DNA from 3 places in the Cytobacillus sp. SAFR-174 genome. Region 1 is predicted to be linked to each of the others. Evidence: riboswitches for the same ligand, from Rfam matches in the RefSeq annotation. Region 1 holds a riboswitch; each other region holds the start of a gene.
The links. Region 1 has a riboswitch for S-adenosylmethionine ahead of ACTHRG_RS15855 (homoserine dehydrogenase). Riboswitches for the same ligand answer to the same signal wherever they lie in the genome.
Positions count from the first base shown of each region.

Region 2: linked by a shared signal. The riboswitch ahead of ACTHRG_RS00295 (2,3-diketo-5-methylthiopentyl-1-phosphate enolase) and the one ahead of ACTHRG_RS15855 (homoserine dehydrogenase) in region 1 are both predicted to bind S-adenosylmethionine.
Region 3: linked by a shared signal. The riboswitch ahead of ACTHRG_RS07110 (methionine ABC transporter ATP-binding protein) and the one ahead of ACTHRG_RS15855 (homoserine dehydrogenase) in region 1 are both predicted to bind S-adenosylmethionine.

Region 1 covers NZ_JBQCMZ010000015.1:86,981-94,566, reverse strand. The annotation lists gene yhbH (sporulation protein YhbH) at 1-947, shown strand, start outside; gene ACTHRG_RS15865 (general stress protein) at 1,007-1,615, opposite strand; gene ACTHRG_RS15860 (NUDIX hydrolase) at 1,824-2,462, shown strand; SAM riboswitch class I at 2,538-2,639, shown strand; gene ACTHRG_RS15855 (homoserine dehydrogenase) at 2,750-3,967, shown strand; gene ACTHRG_RS15850 (hypothetical protein) at 4,029-4,223, opposite strand; gene ACTHRG_RS15845 (CBO0543 family protein) at 4,362-4,889, opposite strand; gene ACTHRG_RS15840 (DNA-3-methyladenine glycosylase) at 5,033-5,638, opposite strand; gene proC (pyrroline-5-carboxylate reductase) at 5,761-6,576, shown strand; gene ACTHRG_RS15830 (L-cystine transporter) at 6,785-7,586, shown strand, end outside.
Region 2 covers NZ_JBQCMZ010000001.1:56,377-63,962, forward strand. The annotation lists gene ACTHRG_RS00265 (methyl-accepting chemotaxis protein) at 1-275, shown strand, start outside; gene ACTHRG_RS00270 (PAS domain-containing sensor histidine kinase) at 437-2,251, shown strand; gene ACTHRG_RS00275 (methylated-DNA--[protein]-cysteine S-methyltransferase) at 2,268-2,768, shown strand; gene ACTHRG_RS00280 (metalloregulator ArsR/SmtB family transcription factor) at 2,881-3,462, shown strand; gene ACTHRG_RS00285 (carbon-nitrogen family hydrolase) at 3,501-4,286, opposite strand; gene ACTHRG_RS00290 (pyridoxal phosphate-dependent aminotransferase) at 4,432-5,604, shown strand; SAM riboswitch class I at 5,692-5,795, shown strand; gene ACTHRG_RS00295 (2,3-diketo-5-methylthiopentyl-1-phosphate enolase) at 5,881-7,113, shown strand; gene ACTHRG_RS00300 (2-hydroxy-3-keto-5-methylthiopentenyl-1-phosphate phosphatase) at 7,106-7,586, shown strand, end outside.
Region 3 covers NZ_JBQCMZ010000005.1:92,009-99,594, forward strand. The annotation lists gene pdxR (MocR-like pyridoxine biosynthesis transcription factor PdxR) at 1-596, opposite strand, end outside; gene ACTHRG_RS07105 (DMT family transporter) at 729-1,655, shown strand; SAM riboswitch class I at 1,715-1,814, shown strand; SAM riboswitch class I at 1,916-2,017, shown strand; gene ACTHRG_RS07110 (methionine ABC transporter ATP-binding protein) at 2,176-3,207, shown strand; gene ACTHRG_RS07115 (methionine ABC transporter permease) at 3,197-3,847, shown strand; gene ACTHRG_RS07120 (MetQ/NlpA family ABC transporter substrate-binding protein) at 3,866-4,693, shown strand; gene ACTHRG_RS07125 (M20 family metallopeptidase) at 4,823-6,031, shown strand; gene ACTHRG_RS07130 (alpha/beta-type small acid-soluble spore protein) at 6,180-6,455, opposite strand; gene ACTHRG_RS07135 (DUF2198 family protein) at 6,605-6,841, shown strand; gene uvrB (excinuclease ABC subunit UvrB) at 7,238-7,586, shown strand, end outside.

The sequences.
Region 1 (7,586 bases):
ATAAAAACAAACATGTCGGCCAAGGCGATGGAGATAGCCAGATTGGAGATGTAGTGGCCCGTGACGGATCCGGCAGCCAGAAAGGACCCGGAAAGGGGCAAGGAGCAGGCGACCAGGCAGGCGAGGATTATTTTGAAGCAGAAGTATCACTCATGGAAATTGAAGAGGCTTTATTTAAACAATTGGAATTGCCTAATTTAAAGAGAAAAGAACAGGATGAAAATGTTGTAGAGGATATTGAATTTAATGACATCAGAAAAACAGGTTTAATGGGCAATATTGATAAGAAAAGGACCATGATGTCGGCATTCAAGCGCAACGCAATGAAGGGCAAGGCAGCGTTCCACCCGATTTATAAGGAAGATTTGAAGTTTAAGACCTGGAATGAAATTGTAAAGCCTGATTCGAAGGCTGTCGTGCTTGCGATGATGGATACGAGCGGATCGATGGGGATCTGGGAAAAGTATATGGCCAGAAGCTTTTTCTTCTGGATGACGCGGTTCCTGAGAACCAAATATGAGACAGTTGAAATTGAATTTATTGCCCACCATACAGAAGCAAAAGTGGTTTCAGAAGAGGACTTTTTTTCAAAAGGAGAAAGCGGTGGAACGATTTGTTCATCTGCCTACCGAAAAGCGCTTGAGCTGATAGATGCCAAGTACGATCCGCGTAAATTTAATATTTATCCTTTCCACTTCTCAGACGGTGATAACCTGACCTCTGATAATGCCCGCTGTGTCAAGCTGGTGGAAGACCTGATGAAGGTGTCCAATATGTTTGGATACGGTGAGGTCAACCAGTACAACCGCCACTCGACTCTGATGTCCGCCTATAAAAATATCAAAAATGATGATTTCCGATATTATATTCTTAAGCAAAAAGCAGATGTATTCCATGCGATGAAAAGCTTTTTCAAACAGGAAGAGGATAAGAAGAAATATGCCTAAAGAGAGGGAAACCTCTCTTTTTATTTCAGCAAAAAGCCCCCATTTTCAGGGGGCTGATGCTATTTAAGCCTGTCTTTTGTAAGCAATTCTTGCCGATTTACTTCACTGGTTTTCATCTCTGCTGAAGTATGTGAATGCTGAACACGACTGGGATTCTCGCTGACACAGCATGGATCAGCGGATTTATCTGCCAGTGTTTTGATATCCGATTCATGGACAACCTCCCGGGCTGAAGCACTCTCCATATATCCTTCAGAGTTTTCGGCAGTGATTCTCTGATTGTCCTGCGTGGAGTTTGGATATTTCCCATAATAGTCAGCGATTAAGACATATTTTCCGTCAAAAACCATGCTTGCGTATCGATCCAGGTCATGTTCATCAAATCGTGTACCATCTTTTTTATCGGGATCAATCCCTGAACTTGTGGCCGGATCTTCCCCCATGAATAGAGCTTTAACAGAATCAAGAAAACGCTGATTGCCCAGCTCCTGGGAACCGACTATCCGCAAGTTCACTCCGTAATTGTCTGCAAAGCTTTCAAGATTTGCGCCATCCTTTGAGACGATCACAAGATTTTCCTTCTGATATCCATTTGACCCTGCACCTTCAATGGCTTCTTTAAGCTCTTGCTGAGTATCGAATCCGCCTATTAATATATTCTTCTGCATATTTTTCACTCCCAGTGTAGTATGATATTTTTTTATTTCCCTGAATTGCTGGCGGAGAAACGTTCTTTTGCTTTTGAAGGGCTGGATGCAATAGCGTTTAGTCCTGAATCATTATATGGCACAAGCCGTATAAATTAATAAAACACAAAGAATACAGTATGATAAAGGTATAATAACTGAATTGAATTGCTGCTGGAGGTGGGCAGATATGGAGATTGAGAAACTGGCTAAAAGGTTAGGGAACAGAACCCCAATTATTTTGGGAAGTGAGCGATTTTCCAAGTTCGCTATTTTGCTTCCGCTGGTTGAAATCAATAATGAGGTACATGTCCTATTTGAAGTGCGTTCACTTAAAATGAGAAGGCAGCCTGGGGAGGTATGTTTCCCCGGCGGAAGGATAGATCCGGAAGATAGGGATGAAGAGCATACGGCCGTCCGTGAAACCTCTGAGGAACTCGGTGTGGGCGAAGACAGCATCACAAATGTTTCCCCGCTGGATTACATGATCTCCTTCGGTCAAATTATTTACCCTTATGCAGGCATTATCCAAAACCCGGACAAGATTGTCCCGAACCCTGATGAAGTAGAAGAGGTTTTTACCGTCCCCCTTTCATTTCTGAAAAAAGTAAAGCCTGAAACATATCACGTAAATTTTAAAGTAGAGCCTGAAGAAAATTTTCCTTTTGATTTAATTGCCGGAGGTGAAAATTACAATTGGCAGACAAGGAGAGCGGAAGAGGTATTTTACTATTTCCAGGACAAGGTCATCTGGGGGCTGACTGCCAGAATCCTTAAACATTTTCTTGAGATCATAACAGAAGATTTCAATGAAAGTGAAAGCGTCTGAAGAAAATAATTTTCAAAAAGGTTGACGCAGTCCTGATAAATGTTTATGATTCATATAAATTGAATACTTAGAAACTTCTTATCAAGAGAGGCGGAGGGACTGACCCTATGATGCCTCGGCAACCAGCATTCATGCACGGTGCCAAATTCAGAGGAATACATTTTCCGAAGATAAGAAGGCGGAATGAACGGAATATTAATTCAAACCCCTTCTTGTCTGTAATGGACGGAAGGGGTTTTTTGTTTTTTACGGCAGGCACAATAAATTTTATCCAGGGGGAATAAATAATGTCAGCAATAACGATCGGGCTATTGGGGTTTGGAACTGTTGGAAAAGGAGTGTATGAAACAATCAGAAAGCATCAGGGAAGGCTACAGGCGATACTCGGGAAAGAAGTGAAGGTTTCCGCTATCCTGGTCAAAAATGTAAATAAACATTCTTTGCCTGATGATGAGGTGCTTTTAACAGATGACTTTCAGGATATTATTGAGCTTCCAAAGCTTGATGTCGTAATTGATGCCATTGTTGGCAGGGAGCCGGGCTATACGTATCTGCGCCAGGCCATATCGAGAGGATGCCATGTCATTACAGCGAATAAAGAGATGTTTGCATTTCATGGAAGTGAGCTTGCGAGGCTGGCAAAAGAAAAGAATGTATCACTGGGATATGAAGCAACAGTCGGCGGCGGTATCCCCATCATTCAGACCATCAGGCAGCTGCTGAATGCCAACAGGATCGAACGGATTGAAGGAATTTTAAATGGCACATCCAATTTCATTTTGACAAGTATGCGCGAAGAGAACTTATCATTTGAAGAAGCATTGAAAATCGCTCAGGAAAAAGGCTATGCAGAAGCCGATCCTAAAAATGATATCGAAGGATATGACGCCTTTTACAAAGCAGTTGTTCTGAGCGAGCTTGTATTCGGGAAAGCGCCTGCACAGGAATACTCTGTAAGAGAAGGCATTACTGATATTACGATTGAGCAAATCCGATTGGCTGATTCGCTGGGGTTGAAATTCAAGCATGCAGCATCGATTCATAGGGAAAAAGATTCTGTCCGCTGTACAGTAAAGCCGGTCCTGACAGGTGAATCGCATCCTCTATACAGAGTAGAAGGCGTGCAGAATGCCGTTTCAATCGATGCGGATATTGTCGGGAATATCAGTCTGCAGGGACCTGGAGCAGGCATGTTCCCGACAGCGAGTGCGATTATTGAAGATTTAATTCATGTGGGCAAAGCCGATTTCCCTTCAGCATATGAGGAAGCTGCATTGGAAGAGAAGGTCCCTGAACAGCAGCTCTGGGTTATATTGGGTGATGTTGAAGGATATGAATTCCTTGAGGGAGTTGAAATCGTCAGCAAAGTGTCAGAGCAGGCCCTGATCGTTAAGGGAGCTGCAGAGGCTGTGTCATTATTAGACAAATCCGATTTGAAGGCTTATCAAGTGCTTGGAGATTATGCAGTCACGGCAGGGAAGTATAAGCAGGTACAGACGGTCTGAAAAACAGAAGGGGCAAGCCTTTGAGCTGCCCCTCCTGAAGTATGTTTAGAGATGGTGGATACTAAGCCTGCTGTTTATTAAATAAAGGATTATTTAATCCGGAATACAGGTCTTTAACATGAACTGTTACTATCTTAGCGCCAATCTGGACATGGACCATATTATCAAAAACAGCTGTTACCAGGCCGTTTAATGAAACATTCGCACCAATATTGAGATCTTTGCCGGGAGATTTAACATTTTTCTTGTTTGCCATCGTAACACCATCCCATTCCAATTTATTGAAACTTATACATAGAATATTGCCTTTTTATAGTAAAATAAACGCTTTAATAAAAAAAGTCCAGTAAAATAGCTTGTTTTTTTATCGACAAATTGCAATGAAATTAGACACTTATCTAAAAACAGCTGATGGCACATCGAACTGCCTCCATAGGAAGAGGATGAAAAGAATGGAAAGTCCCCATGCGGCAGCTGGCCGCTTGTGGTGCACCCAAAGGATGGTAAACATAACAGTATTGAAAAGAATCGACCATTTTAAACTCCAGCCATTATCGTACTTTATCAGATTAAATTTGATATCAACCACCTCATTTACCGTATAGAGAAGGACCCAGCCTGAGATATAAAGCAGTTTCTTAATAAATTTTCCTCCAGGGAATCTGTATAGATAGATCAAAATAGTTGCCGGATACTTTACAGCCATAATGGAAAAACTGACATGGGTATTTGTAAGATTCACCTTCTCATCGACCCCCTGTGGATCATATGTCCACATCGGATAAAAGTCTGAGAGCAGATATAAATATAAAAAGTCCCCTAATATGTAAAAAAGGATGGTGGGATAATACATTTTCCAATTTCTCCAGTCACCCCACTTCCATAGAGCGAAAATCCACAAAAAAGCATATAGAGCATTCATTCCATTCACCTCTTCCCAGAGCGCACAGTTATTCCTATCCTATCCAATTTAAGAAAAAATAAAAAAACTAAGCAGGTTAAGGCAGATAAATAACCGGAAAACCCAATCAGAAGGGGGCTTTCCGGTCGTTTTTAATATAGCTGTTATTTTCTGTTCCGTGATACATAAGGACTATCGGACATCCAGAATCTCCAGAGATAATCCCGTGCTTCACCGGAATTATCAATGCCTATTCGTGTTCCCCGTTTGATTTCCCCGGGAGGGATTCCTTTAGCAATCATTAGAGGAGGGCTGGTAAAATGGCGGCCATAATCATCTATTGTTATATCGAGAGCTTTAGTTAATTTACCTGGCCCATTAGTGAGGTTTTTAAGATCTTCCATCTTACGTCTTTTCTTCATTAACTCAATTCCGTCGACAGGTTCAATCCCTCTGATCAATACAGCTTCCGGCTTTTCCTTTTGACCGCTCACAACATTAACGAGGCAATGGGTATGCATCACATAAGTGTAGACAAAACCTGGTTCATTAAACATGATTTCGGTCCTTTTTGTTCTCCTGTTCCCAAAGCTGTGTGCTGCTCTATCCTCCGGGCCCATATAAGCTTCCGTCTCGACAATATAGCCTGAGGCAATTCCTTCTTCAGTTTCTTTGATCAATAAGCAGCCCAGAAGAGCTTCAGCCAGCAGAAGCGTCGGCTGCCGGTAAAAGCTGTCTGGAAGAGGAGCATATTGTGTTATCTCTTTCATAGTCAATCTCTCCAATAAGTATTTTATGAGGTTCGGTCTTATGTTTTTACCCTGTGCTATTTTTTCATAACCATACCTGCAGTATAATAGCAAAAGGATTACAAGACAGGATGTGTGCATTAATGAATAAAAATATCGGTTTTATCGGAAGCGGAAAAATGGCTCAGGCGATAATCGGGGGTATATTAAAATCTGATCTGGTGAATGCAAGGCAGATTATTGCTTCAGCGAAAACGGAGAAAACGCTTGTTGACATTAAAAATAGGTGGGATATACAAACACGCTTTTCTAATAGTGAGGCAGCGGAGGAAGCTGATATACTGTTTCTGGCTATTAAGCCTGATGCTCATGCTGCAGTTATTGACGAAATTAAAGATTGCATCCAATCACATGCCATTATCATAACGATTGCGGCCGGCATAAGTCTTTCTTTTCTGGAAAAGTCATTTGGCAGAAAGATTAAAGCAGTCCGTTCCATGCCTAATACTCCTTCTTTGGTGGGTGAAGGCATGAGCGTTCTTTCAGCGAATGAATCACTATCTCCTGAGGAGATGGAAGATGTAATCAAAATATTTTCATGTATTGGCAGAGCAGCGGTTATGGAAGAAAAGATGATGGACGCAATTCCCGCTATCAGCGGTTCTTCGCCCGCTTATGCCTATATGTTCATTGAAGCATTGGCAGATGGCGGTGTAAAAGCCGGACTGCCCCGTAATCAATCTTATGAGCTCGCAGCACAGGCTATTTTGGGGGCAGCCAGGATGGTGCTGGAAACAGGCAGACACCCTGCGGAATTGAAGGATGAGGTTTGTACTCCGGGAGGTGCAACAATAGAAGCCGTTGCAGAACTGGAGAGAAAAGGGTTCCGTTCAGCGGTCATGAGTGCGATGGAACAATGCTTTGAAAAGACAAAGGCACTTTCCCGGAAAAATAATTAGACAAGAATTATTTTTCCAGACCCGGCACTTTTATAATGCCGGGTTCTTCAATGGTTTTAGGCACAAAAATAAAGAAAAACAAGAACATTCGGCAGCGAAATGGAATATATAATAAGAAAATTTAAATTTTAATTCCGACTTGACTCATAGGAATACATGTATTATAGTAAGTCATTATAATAACATCTTTTGGGGAGGATTCAGTCCGATGAGTACAGGACTTTTAATTTTAAATATTATTGTAATGCTTCTGCTTTTAGGCGCATTGTTCTTTATGCAGAAAAAGCATATCTCATTCTCAAAGCGTGTGTTTACAGCGCTTGGTTTAGGGATCCTGTTTGGCTTTGCACTTCAGCTGATATATGGACCTGGTGCTGAGGTTATTGCCAAATCTGCAGACTGGTTTAATTTAGTTGGCGGAGGTTATGTGAAGTTCCTGCAAATGATCGTCATGCCTCTTGTCTTCATTTCAATTTTAGGGGCTTTTACTAAGCTTAAATTAACAAATAATATTGGGAAAATCAGTGTGCTAATCCTTGGACTGCTTGTAGGTACCACTGCAGTTGCTGCTGCTGTCGGAATTGCAACAGCTGTCGGTTTTGACCTGGAGGCTGTCCAAATCAGCGGAGGCGACGCTGAGACTGCCCGCGGGCAGCAGCTTGAAGAAACATATCAGGGCATTGAAGGAAGAACGTTCCCGCAGCAAATGCTTGATTTGCTTCCGGCCAACCCATTCCTTGATTTTACAGGGGCAAGACCAACATCAACGATTTCAGTCGTTATCTTTGCAGCCTTTTTAGGGATTGCTTATCTTGGTGTGAGAAGGAAATCACCAGAGCAGGCTGAACTCTTTGCGAAAATTGTGGATGCATTCTATGCAATCATCATGCGAGTTGTAACATTAATATTACGCTTAACACCATATGGAGTTTTGGCAATTATGACGAAAACAGTCGCGATGAGTGACTTTGACTCCATCTTGAATTTAGGTAAGTTTGTTATTGCTTCTT
Region 2 (7,586 bases), on a different contig from region 1:
CATTCCAGAAAATTTATGAGGCAATTAACTCGATGTCTGCCAATGTCAGCGATATTTCCCGCAGCCTCGAGCAGGTATCAATTAACTCTTCACATATGAACCAGTCTATTGGCAATATTGCTGCAGTATCTGAGGAAGCTGCTGCAGGCATCGAGCAAACGAGTGCATCAATGGCTCAGACTAACCATTCAATGGAGGAAATCTCAGATAATGCACTGTCTCTGTCGGAATTGGCAGAACAATTAAATGAAATGATTGCAAAATTCAAACTGTAAAATCCAGGCATACTCGTTATAGGGTATGCCTCTTCCTTTCTAACCAAAGCACTTAATAATTATTTAAGACAGTTTTCCCTAAGATTTAAAGGTTTTAGTCTAATTTTGTAGAAATAATTAACTAATTGCAAATCCCAATAGGAGGAAATAGAGTGGTCATTATGAATCAGGAAATCAGGAGACTCTATGCCAGGATTGAGACTTTGGAAAAGGAAAATAATATGTTGGCGAATGATAATTCGTCTAAATATAATCTATTCTCTCACTCAAAAGATGGAATTTTAATCTTTGACAGCGAGGAGAAAATAGTTGATGTCAATCCATCATTTGCTGAGAGTATAAAGATGGATAAACAGCAGCTGATAGGCAGGAGCCTGTGTGAAATCGTGCCGGAAAATAAGCATTTCAAGCTCGAGAAGCAAAAGGAGCTATTGAAGAAGAATAATAGTGTCAGGGGCATCCTTCCAGTATATAGCGGCAGAAGTATTATTGAGTTTGATTTTACTACAAGCGCTCTTAATGAGAGCGGTCTTTATATGTGTATATTAAGAGATGTCACGAGTAAGCGTCGCCTTGAACGGAAAGTGAAAAAGAATGAAGAGCTGTATGCGGACCTATTTATAGAAGCTCTGGATGGCATCATTTTTTGGTGTGGTAATGGTGAAATCATCGATGCTAATGAGGCTGCCTGCCGAATTTTTGAATGTACACATGATGAACTGATCAAAAGACAGGTGAAAGATTTTGTCTATGAAAAATCGGAAAGATACAGAAACATTGTTAAAGAGATGTTCATTAAGGGCTCAATAAGGGATGAGCTTGTTTTTCTAATGCCAAATGGACAGTTTAAATCTTTGGAGTTTACAGTGAAATTGAACTCTGTTGAAGGCTACCATATGACAATCTTCAGAAATGTCAGCGAGCGTCACGCCATGGAAAAAAGCTTAAGGGAAAGCGAGCAAAAATTTCGGATGATATTTGAAGGGGCTCTTGAAGGTATTCTTCTCTGGAACGATCAATTTCAAATAGTCGATATTAATCAATCAGGCCAGAGAATGCTGCAGATGTCAAAAGAGGATCTTGTAGGGATATCACTGCATAGTATTTTGAATGACTGCAATATAACTGATGATGAGTTAAAAGATCAGATAAGAAGCATACACTCAGAGGGGCAATCAGACGGGAATCTTTCCATTACTTTAAAATCAGGCAGAAAGAAATTTTTTGAGTTTTCCAACAAGCTGAATATTTTTTCTAATATCAGTATGACGACGTTTAAAGATATAACTGAGAAGCTGGAAATGGAGGAGCAGCTTCGTAAATCAGATACCTTAAATGTCATTGGAGAATTGGCAGCAGGGATTGCACATGAGATCAGAAATCCTATGACGGCCCTTAAAGGGTTTATACAGCTTTTGGAGGGCAGTGTTAAAGAAGATCATACGATGTATTTCAATGTGATCACCACTGAGCTCAGCAGGATAGATTCAATTATTAATGAATTTCTTATTCTTGCTAAGCCTCAAGCTGTCAAATTTGTAGAAAAAGACATTTCACAAATCATGAAAGAAACAGTCGATCTTCTTAGTGCCCAGGCCGTTCTGCACAATGTTCAATTCAGAACTTATTATGAACAGAACTTGCCCAGGGTTTTCTGTGAATCCAATCAAATGAAAAAGGTTTTTATTAATATAATAAAAAATGCAATTGAAGTCATGCCAAAGGGTGGATATATTACAGTATCCATTCAAAAAGAATCGGACCAAAAAGTTCACATATCCATAGGGGATGAAGGAACTGGAATTCCTGCACATAAAATAAAAAAGCTTGGTGAGCCTTTCTATACTACAAAGGAAAGAGGTACTGGACTTGGCTTAATGGTTACATATAAAATTGTAGAAGAACACAAGGGAACAATTGAAGTGGAAAGCAAATTGGGTGAAGGAACTGTTTTCCACATCTATTTGCCCACATAATAAAGGCGGGAATGAAATGACAGGCAGAGTTTATTCTAAGAAAATGACACCGGCTGGAGACATTTACATCGTAGCAGAAAATGGAATCCTTTTGGCTTTATACATGGGGGAAGCTGATTTTCTGGAAGGGGAAGAGGTCTCATCATTGCAATTTAATCCCTCTGACTCTTTGTTAAAAAAGTGTGCTCTCCAGCTTGAGGAATACTTTGACGGACATAGGAAGGCCTTTGATCTCCCAATTGACCCTAATGGAACTGAATTCCAAATAGCAGTATGGAAAGAGCTTTGCCTCATCCCATTTGGGGAGACAAGAAGCTATCATGACATTGCTGTTAAAATAGGGAAAGACAAAGCTGTGCGGGCCATTGGACAGGCAAATAAGGCCAATCGCCTTCCAATCATTATTCCTTGCCATCGTGTTATCGGCAAAAATAAATCACTAACCGGGTATGCAGGAAGCAGGACAGAAATTAAAGAAATATTATTATCCCTTGAAGGGGCTAATTATGCTAAATAGTTGTCAAAATCACCTCTTAGGGTGATTTTTTTGTTTCTTAAATTTTGTTGACGAGAGATAACATGTTCGACTAATATCTAATTAGATGATAATCGAAATGAGGCTCTGTATTATGCAATTAAATCGTTTAGTGGCTTTTTATAAGACTATGGGAGACCCCACCAGAATCCGGATTGTTTTTCTCCTTGCCAAAGGGCCGCTGCATGGCCAGGCGATAGCCGGAAAGCTTGGCTTAACCCCGCCTACTATTACGCATCACCTAAATAAACTGCGGGAAATAAACCTTGTTTATCAAAGGAGAGATAAAAATACTGTTTATTTTTACCTGAATGAATCTGTACTGAAACAACAGTCAGGTGTTCTTGCAAAATTGGCAGACAAAGAGGAGGTTAAAAAAATGGAGGAATTAAATTCAGAAAACCAGAAGGTTATTGAAAATTTCTTTACACGGGATGGAAAGCTGAAGAATATTCCCGCCCAGAGAAAGAAGAAACTTATGGTTTTTGAGCACTTAATTAAAGGCTTGAAAATGGGCAAAAAATATGAAGAAAAAGAGCTTAACGAATATATCAAACAGTATCATGAAGACTATGCTACTATACGCAGAGAATTTATAATCAACCATTATATGTACCGTGAAAATGGAATTTACGAGTTAAACCCTCCTGAAATGTGGGCAAAAATAGAAGGGTAAGCAGGGGGTCCTGACAGGGCCCCCTGCAAACAAAGTCCTCAGCGGTAATAATCCGGTTTGCGGTCATCAAAAATCGGAATCAAGCTGCGGACTTCCTTCACTTTATCCAGGTCAATTTCACCATGAAGGATTTCTTCAGTTTCAGAGCCTTCAGAAAGCACATCACCCCAGGGATCTATAATCATCGAATGGCCAGCAAAGACATTAGCAGGATCTGAGCCGGAACGGTTGCAGGCAATGACATAGCATTGATTTTCAATGGCACGTGCAATCAAGAGCGCACGCCAATGTGCAAGCCGGGCCAATGGCCATTGGGCTACTACAAATAAAGCTTCTGCACCCCCTGCTGTATGGCTCCGCACCCACTCAGGAAAACGGATATCATAACAGATCATTCCTGCAAATCTCCTATTGTCCAGAGAAAATTCTCCTCTGGCTGACCCTCCTTTCAAATAGAGATGCTCATTCATAAGCTTAAATAAGTGCAGCTTGCTGTATTCATGTATAAAGTCTCCATTGTTATCTACAATCAGCAGCGTGTTAAATATACCATCGGATGTTTTCTTTGCAACAGACCCGCCAATCAGATGAACCTTATTTTTTTGTGCTGTCTCTTTCAAAAAAGCCAGTGCAAAGGCTGCATCCTGGTCCGCAATTTCATCCAATCTGGTCAAATCATAGCCTGTGGTCCAAAGCTCCGGAAGAACCAAAATGTCCGGATTGGACTTAAGCGCTTTATTAAACATGGCTTCAGCCGCTATAAAATTCTTCTCAGGTTTTCCAAAGGCGATATCCATTTGTAAACAGGCAACCTTTAATTTCATTTAACTCCCCCGCAATCATCTTTTCCTTATGTTATGATTAGTCCGATAGATATAAATTTTCTAAATTTTACTTTACAACTTATCATTTACGTTATATCATTTGTGACTATATTTTCAATCATTTTTTTAAAAGCAGGTGAACAATTTGATTAATTATCCGCAATCAGAACTATTAAAAAGTCTGCCAAAACAGTTTTTTGCCTCTTTGACAGCTAAGGTGGGGAAAAAGCTTGAACAGGGTCATGATGTCATCAACCTGGGACAGGGAAATCCTGATCTGCCTACCCCGGAGCATATTGTCAAGCGTCTTCATAGTGCAGCCGAAAACCCTCAAAACCATAAGTATTCTCCTTTTCAGGGTTACCCGTATTTAAAAAAGGCAGCAGCTGACTTTTATAAAAGGGAATATGATGTGGATTTGGACCCAGATACTGAAATAGCGATCCTTTTTGGAGGCAAAGCAGGGCTTGTTGAAATTCCTCAATGCCTTTTAAATCCCGGGGACAGCGTATTGGTTCCGGACCCGGGATATCCTGATTATTGGTCAGGAGTTGCGCTTGCTAAAGCAAAAATGGTAACAATGCCTCTGAGAGAGGAAAATAACTTCTTGCCTGTTTACAGTGAATTTCCAGCTGAGAAGCTTGATTCAGCCAAATTAATGTTTCTTAATTATCCAAATAATCCTACTGGAGCAGTGGCAAACATTGATTTTTTTCAGGAAACAGTCGAATTGAGCCGAAAGCATGGTATTTGCACCGTTCATGACTTTGCATATGGCGGAATTGGATTTGATGGAAAAAAACCAGTAAGTTTTCTTCAGGCAGATGGGGCAAAAGAGGTCGGAATTGAAATTTATACTCTTTCAAAGACCTTTAATATGGCTGGCTGGAGAGTAGGGTTTGCGGCTGGAAATGCAAGCGTTATTGCAGCACTGAACCTGATGCAGGATCATCTTTACGTCAGCTTGTTTGGAGCTGTTCAGGAAGCTGCGGCATCTGCTCTGTCAGGCTCACAGGATTGTGTAAAAGAGTTGAATTCAATCTACGAATCCAGACGAAATGCATTTATTTCCGGTCTCAGGGAAATCGGGTGGGATGTACAAGCGCCTCAAGGCTCCTTTTTTGCATGGCTTAAGGTCCCGGAATCATATACATCTGAAGAGTTTTCTGAGTATCTCCTGGAAAAAGCGCATATTGCAGTTGCACCAGGCAATGGGTTCGGCCAATTTGGAGAAGGATTTGTGAGAGCCGGTTTGCTGACATCTGAAGAAAGACTTAAAGAAGCGGTAAGGCGAATACAAAAATTAGATCTATTTTAATTTTTTCAAAAATTAAATTGACAAAAGTATTAAGCACTGTCATAATTCTAATTAAATTTCTAAATTAACTGAATAATAGATTTCGTTTTCTTATCAAGAGCAGGCGGAGGGACTAGCCCTATGAAGCCCGGCAACCGACTTAAACTTAAGCACGGTGCTAAATCTTGCAGCTTATAGCTGAAAGATAAGAAGATGTTAGATTGCTATGCTAACCTCTTCTTATTTGAAGAGGTTTTTTATTTTTCTCATTCTTTGATATTGAAAGGAAGAAGATTCATGAGCGAAATTATTGCAGCGTACCTAATACATGATGAAAAACATAATCCGGAGAAAAAAGCGGAGGAGATTGCTTTAGGTTTAACAGTTGGATCATGGACCCATCTGCCGGAGCTTGAAAAGCAGCAGCTAAAGAAGCATAAAGGCAGGGTCGTTTCTGTTGAAACCTTTACAAAAGATGCAGAAAGTAAGGAAACAGCAGCAATTATCAAGATTGCCTATCCTGCTGTAAATTTTAGTCCGGATTTACCGGCAATATTAACAACAGTCTTTGGGAAACTGTCACTGGACGGAAAGATTAAACTTTTGGATTTGCAGTTTTCCAATGAATTGAAAAATTTTTTCCCCGGACCTCGCTTTGGGATTGAAGGGCTGAGGGAAAAATTGAATGTATATGACAGGCCTCTTCTGATGAGCATCTTCAAAGGAGTGCTCGGCAAAGATATGGATTTTTTGACTTCTCAGCTGCGGGAACAGGCCATGGGCGGCATAGACCTTGTAAAAGACGATGAAATACTATTTGAAAACAGCCTTACACCGTTAGAAGCGCGGATAAAGGAAGGAAAAAAGGTGTTGAGACAGGTTTATGAAGAAACGGGCCATCGGACCTTATATGCCGTAAATTTAACAGGCAGGTCGTTTGAATTAAGAGATAAGGCAAGAAAGGCATCCAGTCTTGGAGCTGATCTTCTTCTTTTCAATGTATTCTCTTATGGGCTCGATGTATTGCAGTCTTTGAGGGAAGATGATGAGATTGAACTGTCTATCATGGCACATCCTGCAGTCAGCGGAGCCCTTTCAGCTTCAAGTGTTTATGGGATCTCCTATCCTTTGCTTTTAGGTAAACTGCTCAGGTATGCAGGGGCAGACTTGTCTCTTTTCCCTTCACCTTATGGGTCAGTAGCCCTTGAGAAAACCCAGGCATTATCAATTGCGGATAGCCTGACTGTGAATGATTTTTGCAAAAGAACTTTTCCGGTACCCTCAGCCGGCATCCATCCGGGTTTAGTGCCATTGCTATTCGAAGACTTCGGAATAGACAGTGTCATCAATGCCGGAGGCGGCGTACACGGGCACCCTGATGGGGCAAGAGGAGGCGGTTTGGCATTCCGCCAGGCGATTGATTTAACTTTAAAGGGAGCCTCTTTAGCCGATGCTCCATCAGACTTCCCAGAATTAAAAAGAGCGATTGATTTATGGGGATACAAAAAGGCGGCTTTAAAGAATGGCTAAAATAGCGGTATTTTGCGACTTTGATGGAACTATTACCGAAAAAGATAACATCATCAATATTATGAAACATTTTGCTCCTTCTGGGTGGGAGGGGATAAAAAATCAAGTCCTGCAGCAGGAAGTTTCTATTAAAGAGGGAGTAGGAAAGATGTTTTCCCTTCTCCCAAGCAAACTGAAAAGTGATCTTACTGATTTCATTTTAAAAAATGCAAAGATAAGAGAGGGTTTTCAGCCGTTTGTCGATTATCTGGCAGAAAAAGATATACCGCTTTATATAGTAAGCGGAGGAATAGACTTTTTTGTAGCTCCCGTTTTGGATAAGTATGGACCCTTTGAAGCAGTGTTCTGCAATGGTTCAGATTTTAGCGGAGACACAATAAAAATCTTATGGCCCCATAGCTGTGATGAAAAATGCGAAAATGATTGCGGCTGCTGCAAGCCTTCCATTATGCGGAAATTAGAGGATGAGGACA
Region 3 (7,586 bases), on a different contig from region 1:
CCTCTTTGCACAAGTCCGAGTGAAACAAGCTGCAGTGCCTGCAGCCCTCCCGAAACAATAAGTATGGAGGAAGGAGAAGTGAAGATTCCGGATGTTGCCAAATACTCACTTACTGCCTGTCTTAATGGGAAATACCCCTTTGGTTCCTCATAACCGAGCTCACTCAATTCATCAGCAGCTTCCTTTAGAACTTTCTGCATTGTTTGTACAGGGAAAATTTCTGGGGAAAGCTCTCCTTTGCTGAGCTGTATAAAAGCGGGGTCCATTTCTAAGTCATTAATTTCCTGAACGATTTTTTCGCTGGCCCTGTGTATCCCTGTATCGATATACTCGCTCCAGCTGGCAGACTGCCTTGAAGCGAGCAGAGTCCATGTATTATTAATAACCTTAGTGCCAACCCCCGTTTTCCCCTCTATTAATCCATCTGCTGCAAGTTCTTCCAGAGCAGTGATAATAGTGCTTCGGTTTACTCCAAACTCTTCAGCCAGTTTCCGCTGGCTTGGAATTTTACTTCCGATTGGCCATTCGCCTTTGGAAATCTTTCCTTTAATCGTTTCCATAACTTGCTGATATTTTGGCAATTGTGCTGTATCCATCCATATAACCGCCTTTATAAAAATTGGCTGGCAAAATTCTTTTCTAATTGGTTGAGGACATTGTATCAGTTATTGCTTATCCTGAAAAGCAGCATAGATAATGGCTGGGAAATGCTGATAAGGGGGATGAAGTTGGCAAATAAAAAATTTATGATTATCGCGGCGCATAGTTCTATTATCATTCTCTGGGCATCCGCATTCCCGGGAATCCGGGCTGGGCTGGAATCATACTCCCCGGAACACCTTGCCCTTTTCAGGCTTTTAATTGGCTCCGCTGCACTTGGTGCCCTCGCACTGGTGACGAAGATGCGCCTTCCGGATATAAGGGATCTTCCTGCCATTTTTATGCTGGGATTCCTTGGTTTTACGGTTTATCATACAGCACTGAATATGGGTGAAAAAACAGTAAGCGCCGGGCCGGCAAGCTTGATTGTATCAATGACTCCAATCTTTTCGGCTGCATTGGCTGCTTTATTTTTAAGCGAAAGGTTTGGAAGAGCAAGGTGGACGGGTTCCGCTGTCAGCTTTGCGGGTGCCGCACTAATTTCGCTTGGTACAGGAGGCGGGTTTGAAATCCAAACCGGTATTTTATTCGTCCTCCTTGCTTCCATTTCAGAAAGCATCTATTTCGTATTTCAGACTAAATATTTTAATAAATACGGATTTTTGTCATTTACATCGTATACGGTATGGGCAGGGACTGCTTTTATGCTGGTTTATCTTCCCGGGCTCGGAAATGAGATCTTTCATGCTTCGGCTGAATCCACTTTAAGTGTCCTCTATTTGGGGATTTTTCCGACGGTAATTCCATATATTGCCCTGGCTTTTCTTGCATCCATAGGGGGAGCGTCTGAAGCGGTGAGTTCTCTATATCTGACTCCAGTAATGGCGTTTGTCATTGCGTGGGTTTGGCTGGGGGAGGTGCCGGCTATGTTATCCATTGTGGGTGGGATGATCGCTCTAGCAGGTGTGGTGATTATTCACCGAAAAGATGGCTCTAAAAATTTACAGAAATTTATGAAAATGGATCAAGTGAAAATATTTAAAAAATATGATTGACATCCTTTTCTTTAAGATGGTAAAGTAATAAACATATTAACAACCGCATAATAAAAATCTTCTTATCAAGAGAGGTTGAGGGACTGGCCCTATGACACCTCGGCAGCGGACAAAAGTGTACCGTGCCAAATCCAGCAAGCATTGCTTGAAAGATAAGAAGAGGACCATTGATAAATGCTGCCCTCTTCTTTCTTTAGAAGAGGGTTTTTGTTTTATGTGGAAAAAATACATCAAGATTCTATTCATAAACATATGAATAATTCTTATCGAGAGAAGCAGAGGGACCTGGCCCAATGAAGCTTCGGCAGCAGGCAGAACGCACCGTGCCAAATCCAGCAGGCAAAAAGCCTGAAAGATAAGGAGAGGATTTCAAAAAACCTCTTCTGGCGGAAGGGGTAAATTTCAGGATATAAATCTTAGTTTTCGCATAGGAATAATTGTTTATAAAGCGGTGACAGGTACCTATACCACATCACGAAAGTGGTATAGGTGCCTGTCACCAACAAAGGAGAGATGCTGCATGATAGAGTTTCAGAATTTAAAGAAGGTCTATGAAAGCGGAGGTCAGCAGGTAGCTGCTCTGGATGGAATAGATTTAAAGATTAATAAGGGTGAGATTTTCGGGGTGATCGGCTTCAGTGGTGCGGGAAAGAGTTCTTTGATCCGCTGTGTCAATTGGCTGGAGAAGCCGACTTCAGGAAAGGTCATTGTAAGTGGCCATGATCTGACGGCTTTATCAGTAAAAGAAATTCGCGAAGTGAAAAGAAACATTGGTATGGTCTTTCAGCATTTTAACCTTTTAAACTCCAAAACCGTGTTTGCGAATGTGGCGATGCCGCTTACACTGGCTAAGATCCCTAAGGATGAAATAAAAAAGCGTGTCCATGAACTATTAGATTTTGTAGGGCTTGCCGATAAGGCGAACAGCTATCCTGATCAGCTATCAGGCGGGCAAAAGCAGCGAATCGGGATTGCAAGGGCGCTGGCGACCCAGCCTTCCATTCTATTATGTGATGAAGCAACGTCAGCTCTGGATCCGCAGACCACCAGCTCGATCCTGCAGCTGCTGAAAAAAATAAATAAAGAATACAACATTACCATTCTGATCATTACTCATGAAATGTCTGTTATCAGGGAGATCTGTGATCGTGTCGCTGTTATCGAGGCAGGGAAAATTATTGAAGAAGGAACCGTCTTCAATGTCTTTTCCTCACCAAAAACTCCAACAGCGAAAAACTTTGTCAGCACGGTTATGAATGATCAAATACCTGACTCCATTAAGCAAGTAATTGAAAAACAGCAGGGGCTTCAAAAGGTATTCAGAATCAACTTTGTCGGAAACTCTGCAGGGCAGCCGCTGCTTTCTCAGGTTGCCAAAAAGTTTAATATCGACTTCAACGTCCTGTTTGGAAATATTACTGAACTGCAGGGAACACCATTTGGCAACCTGATTGTCGAATTCCAAGGTCCGGACAGTGAAATCAAACGTGCTATTCAGTATATCAGCCAGGAAAAAGTTTCAATAAAGGAAGTGACATCACGTGCTAGTTAACCAGGAAAAAATCATCGAAGCCTTAATCGAAACGGTCCAAATGGTGGCATTCTCCTTGCTGTTTTCAGCTTTTATCGGACTGCCGCTCGGCATATTGCTTGTTGTGACAAGGAAAGGGCATCTGCTGGAAAACACCGTTGTTTTTAACATCATAAACAGCATTATTAATATTTTCAGATCAGTCCCCTTCATCATTCTAATGGTAGCCATCATCCCAATCACACGGATGATTGTCGGAACATCGATTGGAACTGCTGCAGCCGTAGTGCCGCTCGTCTTTTATGCAGGACCATACATTGCGAGATTAATAGAAAACTCATTGCTTGAGGTTGATCCGGGAGTTATTGAAGCGGCAGAAGCAATGGGAGCGACACCTGGCCAGATCATTTTAAAGTTTCTGATACCGGAAGCACTCAGTTCGCTGGTATTAGGCTTTACCATTGCGACAATCGGTCTGGTCGGAGCTTCAGCCATGGCCGGGGCAGTCGGAGGAGGCGGCCTTGGTGACCTTGCCATTACATACGGCTACCAGCGATTCGATACAACCGTCATGCTGATTACCGTTGCAATTTTAGTGGTCATGGTTCAAGGCCTGCAGTCATTCGGAAATATTTTATCAAAAAAAATCAGAAGAAGATAACTTAGGAGGAAACACATCATGAAAAAACTGTTTTTATCATTCATTATTTTAGCATTGGCTGTGTTCACTGCGGCATGCTCAAGCACAACAGGCGGAGAAGAAACAAAGAAGGTTAAATTGGGTGTCAGCGGATCAGATACACGCATCTGGGACTTTATTGCCGAAAAAGCTGAAAAAGAAGGCATTGACATTGAGGTTGTGACTTTCTCTGACTATGTGCAGCCAAATGTAGCCCTTGCAGAAGGTGATCTTGATGTAAATGCATTCCAGACTGTCGCTTATTTCGACACTTTTATTAAAGAGCATAATATGGATCTTACACCGATTGCGACAACTGTTTTAGCACCAATGGGTCTTTATTCTGAGAAAGTAAAATCTGTAGAAGACATTCCGGAAGGCGGCAAAATCGCCATTCCAAATGATGCTTCTAATGGCGGAAGAGCCCTTCTTTTACTGGAGGAAGCCGGCCTGATCAAATTATCCGAGGACTATGACGGAAATCTGGACTTGAATAAAATCGTTGAAAACAAAAAGAACCTTGAATTTGTAGAAATGGTATCAGCGCAGACGCCGCGTGCACTTCCGGATGTGTCGGCTTCAGTCATCAATAACGGAATTGCCGTAGACGCCGGATTCAACCCAACTAAGGATTCAGTGTTTATTGAAAGCGAAACCGCTACACCTTATGTAAATATCATTGCTGTAAGAACAGAAGACAAGGATAACAAAACGCTTAAGAGAATTGCGGAACTTTACCAGGAAGATGATGTAGCTGATTTCATCACGAAAGAATATGACGGAAGCATGATCCCGACGTTCATTCCATTAAGTGATATTGGCTGGTAATTAATTTATCGCAGTCTAACGGGCAGTAAGACCCCCACACCAAGACTCAGAGGAATCAAAGGAGGATAAGTGGGGGATAAGGAAAATCCCCACTGATTTAAGTTTCACTTTATAAAAGGAGGAACAATGATGACGGCACCTGTAAAAGCACTATCCGAACTGAAAGAAGCAATCAGGAAGAATGTTGATGATAATAAGGAACTTTACCTTTCTGCAAGCCATCAGATCCATGCAAACCCGGAAATAGGGAATGAGGAGTTTTTTGCCTCGCGCTTGCTTTCAGGCATTCTTGAGAAGGAAGGATTTGAAGTGGAGCGGGCAGTGGCCGGGCATGAAACAGCTTTTCTGGCCCGGAAAAAATCCGCTAAACCGGGGTCGTCCATTGCATTCCTTGCAGAATACGATGCTCTTCCAGGACTGGGCCATGGATGCGGCCACAATATTATAGGCACAACAAGTGTGGCGGCAGCCATTGCATTGAGCAAGGTTATTGATGAGACCGGCGGAGAAGCAGTAGTGCTTGGAACCCCGGCAGAAGAAGGCGGGCCAAATGGAAGTGCAAAAGGAAGCTTTGTGAAGCATGGATTGCTTGAAGGCATTGATGCTGCCCTTATGGTTCATCCATCAAACCATACCCGCCTCACCAGTTCATCACTGGCTGTGGATCCGCTTGACTTCGAGTTTATCGGAAAGCCTGCCCATGCAGCAGCTTCACCGGAGGAAGGAATCAATGCTCTGGATGCAGTTATTCAGCTGTTCAACGGAATAAATGCTCTCCGTCAGCAATTGAAGGATGATGTGCGAATCCATGGAATTATTACACATGGCGGGGATGCTCCAAATATTATCCCTGAGTATGCAAAAGCCAGATTTTTCATTCGTGCTTCAACCAGAACAGATTTAAATGAGGTAACACGGAAGGTTAAAGCTGTCGCTGAAGGTGTTGCACTGGCAACAGGAGCAAAGCTGAATGTCATCGCATTTCAAAACGAAGTAGATAACCTGCTGTTAAACAAGACATATGACAAGGTGTTTAAAGAAGTGATTGAAGACTTGGGAGAAACCGTAGTGGAAGGGGACCGGGATGGAATCGGTTCGACGGATGCCGGCAACATCAGCCAGGTGGTGCCAACCATTCACCCTTATATTAAAATTGGTGCGGATAATCTCGTTGCCCATACTGTTCCGTTCCGGGAAGCGGCCGCATCTGCAAAAGGAGACGAAGCGCTGCTTACGGGAGCGAAAGGACTGGCACTCACTGCCTTCCAGCTAGTAACTGACCCGGAACTGCTTAAATCCATTAAACAGGAATTTCTAGAGCGAAAGGCTGCTGAATAAGAACAAAAGCTATCCTTTTGCGGGATAGCTTTTTTTTGTGAGTGTTTTCCTCAAATTGGAGAGTTGTTTCCCCAATTTGATGAGTCTTTTCCTCAAAATAAGTGTTCGTTTCCCGAATTTCCCCACTCTTTTCCCAAAGTTCACATTTCTACTGTTCCTTCATCCGTTCCTGTGCCATCCGGATAAGTTCCTTCACCATGCTGCCGCCAATCTTTCCGCCAACTGTTCCTGCCTGTTTGGATGTAAGCGTGCCATTATAGCCTTGCTTCAAAGGCACACCTGCCTCGCCAGCAATTTCATATTTCACAGCGTCCGGATTTTTTCTGTCAACATGATACCCCTGGTTTGCCATTACCTGATTTTTCAGCTGGTCCAATGCACCTCTTGATTCCGGTACTAGCGGGCGTCTTTTTCTTCTGGCCATGATGCATTCCTCCATAATAAATTCTTTTTCTTATTATGTGAAAGAACGCTTGGAATAACACTGAAAAAACTTGTACATCCTTCGGTGAAAAGCTATTCTAATGGTAGAAACCTTGAATTTTTGTGAAAAACCAAAAGAAGGTGTTTTAAATGGGATTAAAATATCTGTCAGCTCTTCTGCTTCCTGGACTGCTGGTATTGTTTTTTACGAGAGTCAGCTATAATCGTGTAATCGGGCTGGTGCTGACGGTGGGACTTATTGCTGCTTCTGTATATAAAGGCTACACCAATTCATTTGCCTTAATCGTTATAGACGCACTTTCGCTGACTGTCGGGTTTTGGTATGCCCAAAAATTGAATCCGAAAATAAAGCCAAGTGCGGAATGAAATTTGCAGAGCCTGTCGAACAAACCTATCGACAGGTTTTTTATTTAATGAGTTAAAAGCTGTATTTAGGCATACGTCATATCAGCTTATAATGAAGTTCAATCAAACGTTTGTTTGAACTCAAGGCAATCAATCAAACGTTTGATTAACCTTTCTTCGACACTCCCCTCAATGATTCGGCATATTTCCCAAGCAATATTTTCTCAGTGAAAACACAAAAACGAATATCCGTTCGCATATTATTGGTTTGTTTTAGGCTCTTTGTGGTAGAATGATGATATGAGTTTTGAGTAAAAAACTGACAAATCAGCGGTGCATCCCGGATCTTGAATTATCTCAATGCTGGTTTGTGATTAATATAAATAGATAAAAGTAATCTGAACGGGAGGCTTTTAGGTGAAGGATCAATTTGAATTAGTCTCAAAATATTCCCCGCAGGGCGACCAGCCGGGGGCGATTAAAGAAATAGTGAAGGGAATCAATTCCGGCAAGAAACACCAGACACTTCTGGGTGCGACAGGAACGGGTAAGACCTTCACGATTTCGAATGTCATAAAAGAAGTAAACAAGCCAACGCTTGTTATTGCCCATAATAAAACACTCGCAGGACAGCTATACAGTGAATTTAAGGACTTTTTTCCAAACAATGCGGTTGAGTATTTCGTCAGCTATTATGACTACTATCAGCCTGAGGCATATGTGCCTTCTACAGATACTTTTATTGAAAAAGATGCAAGCATCAATG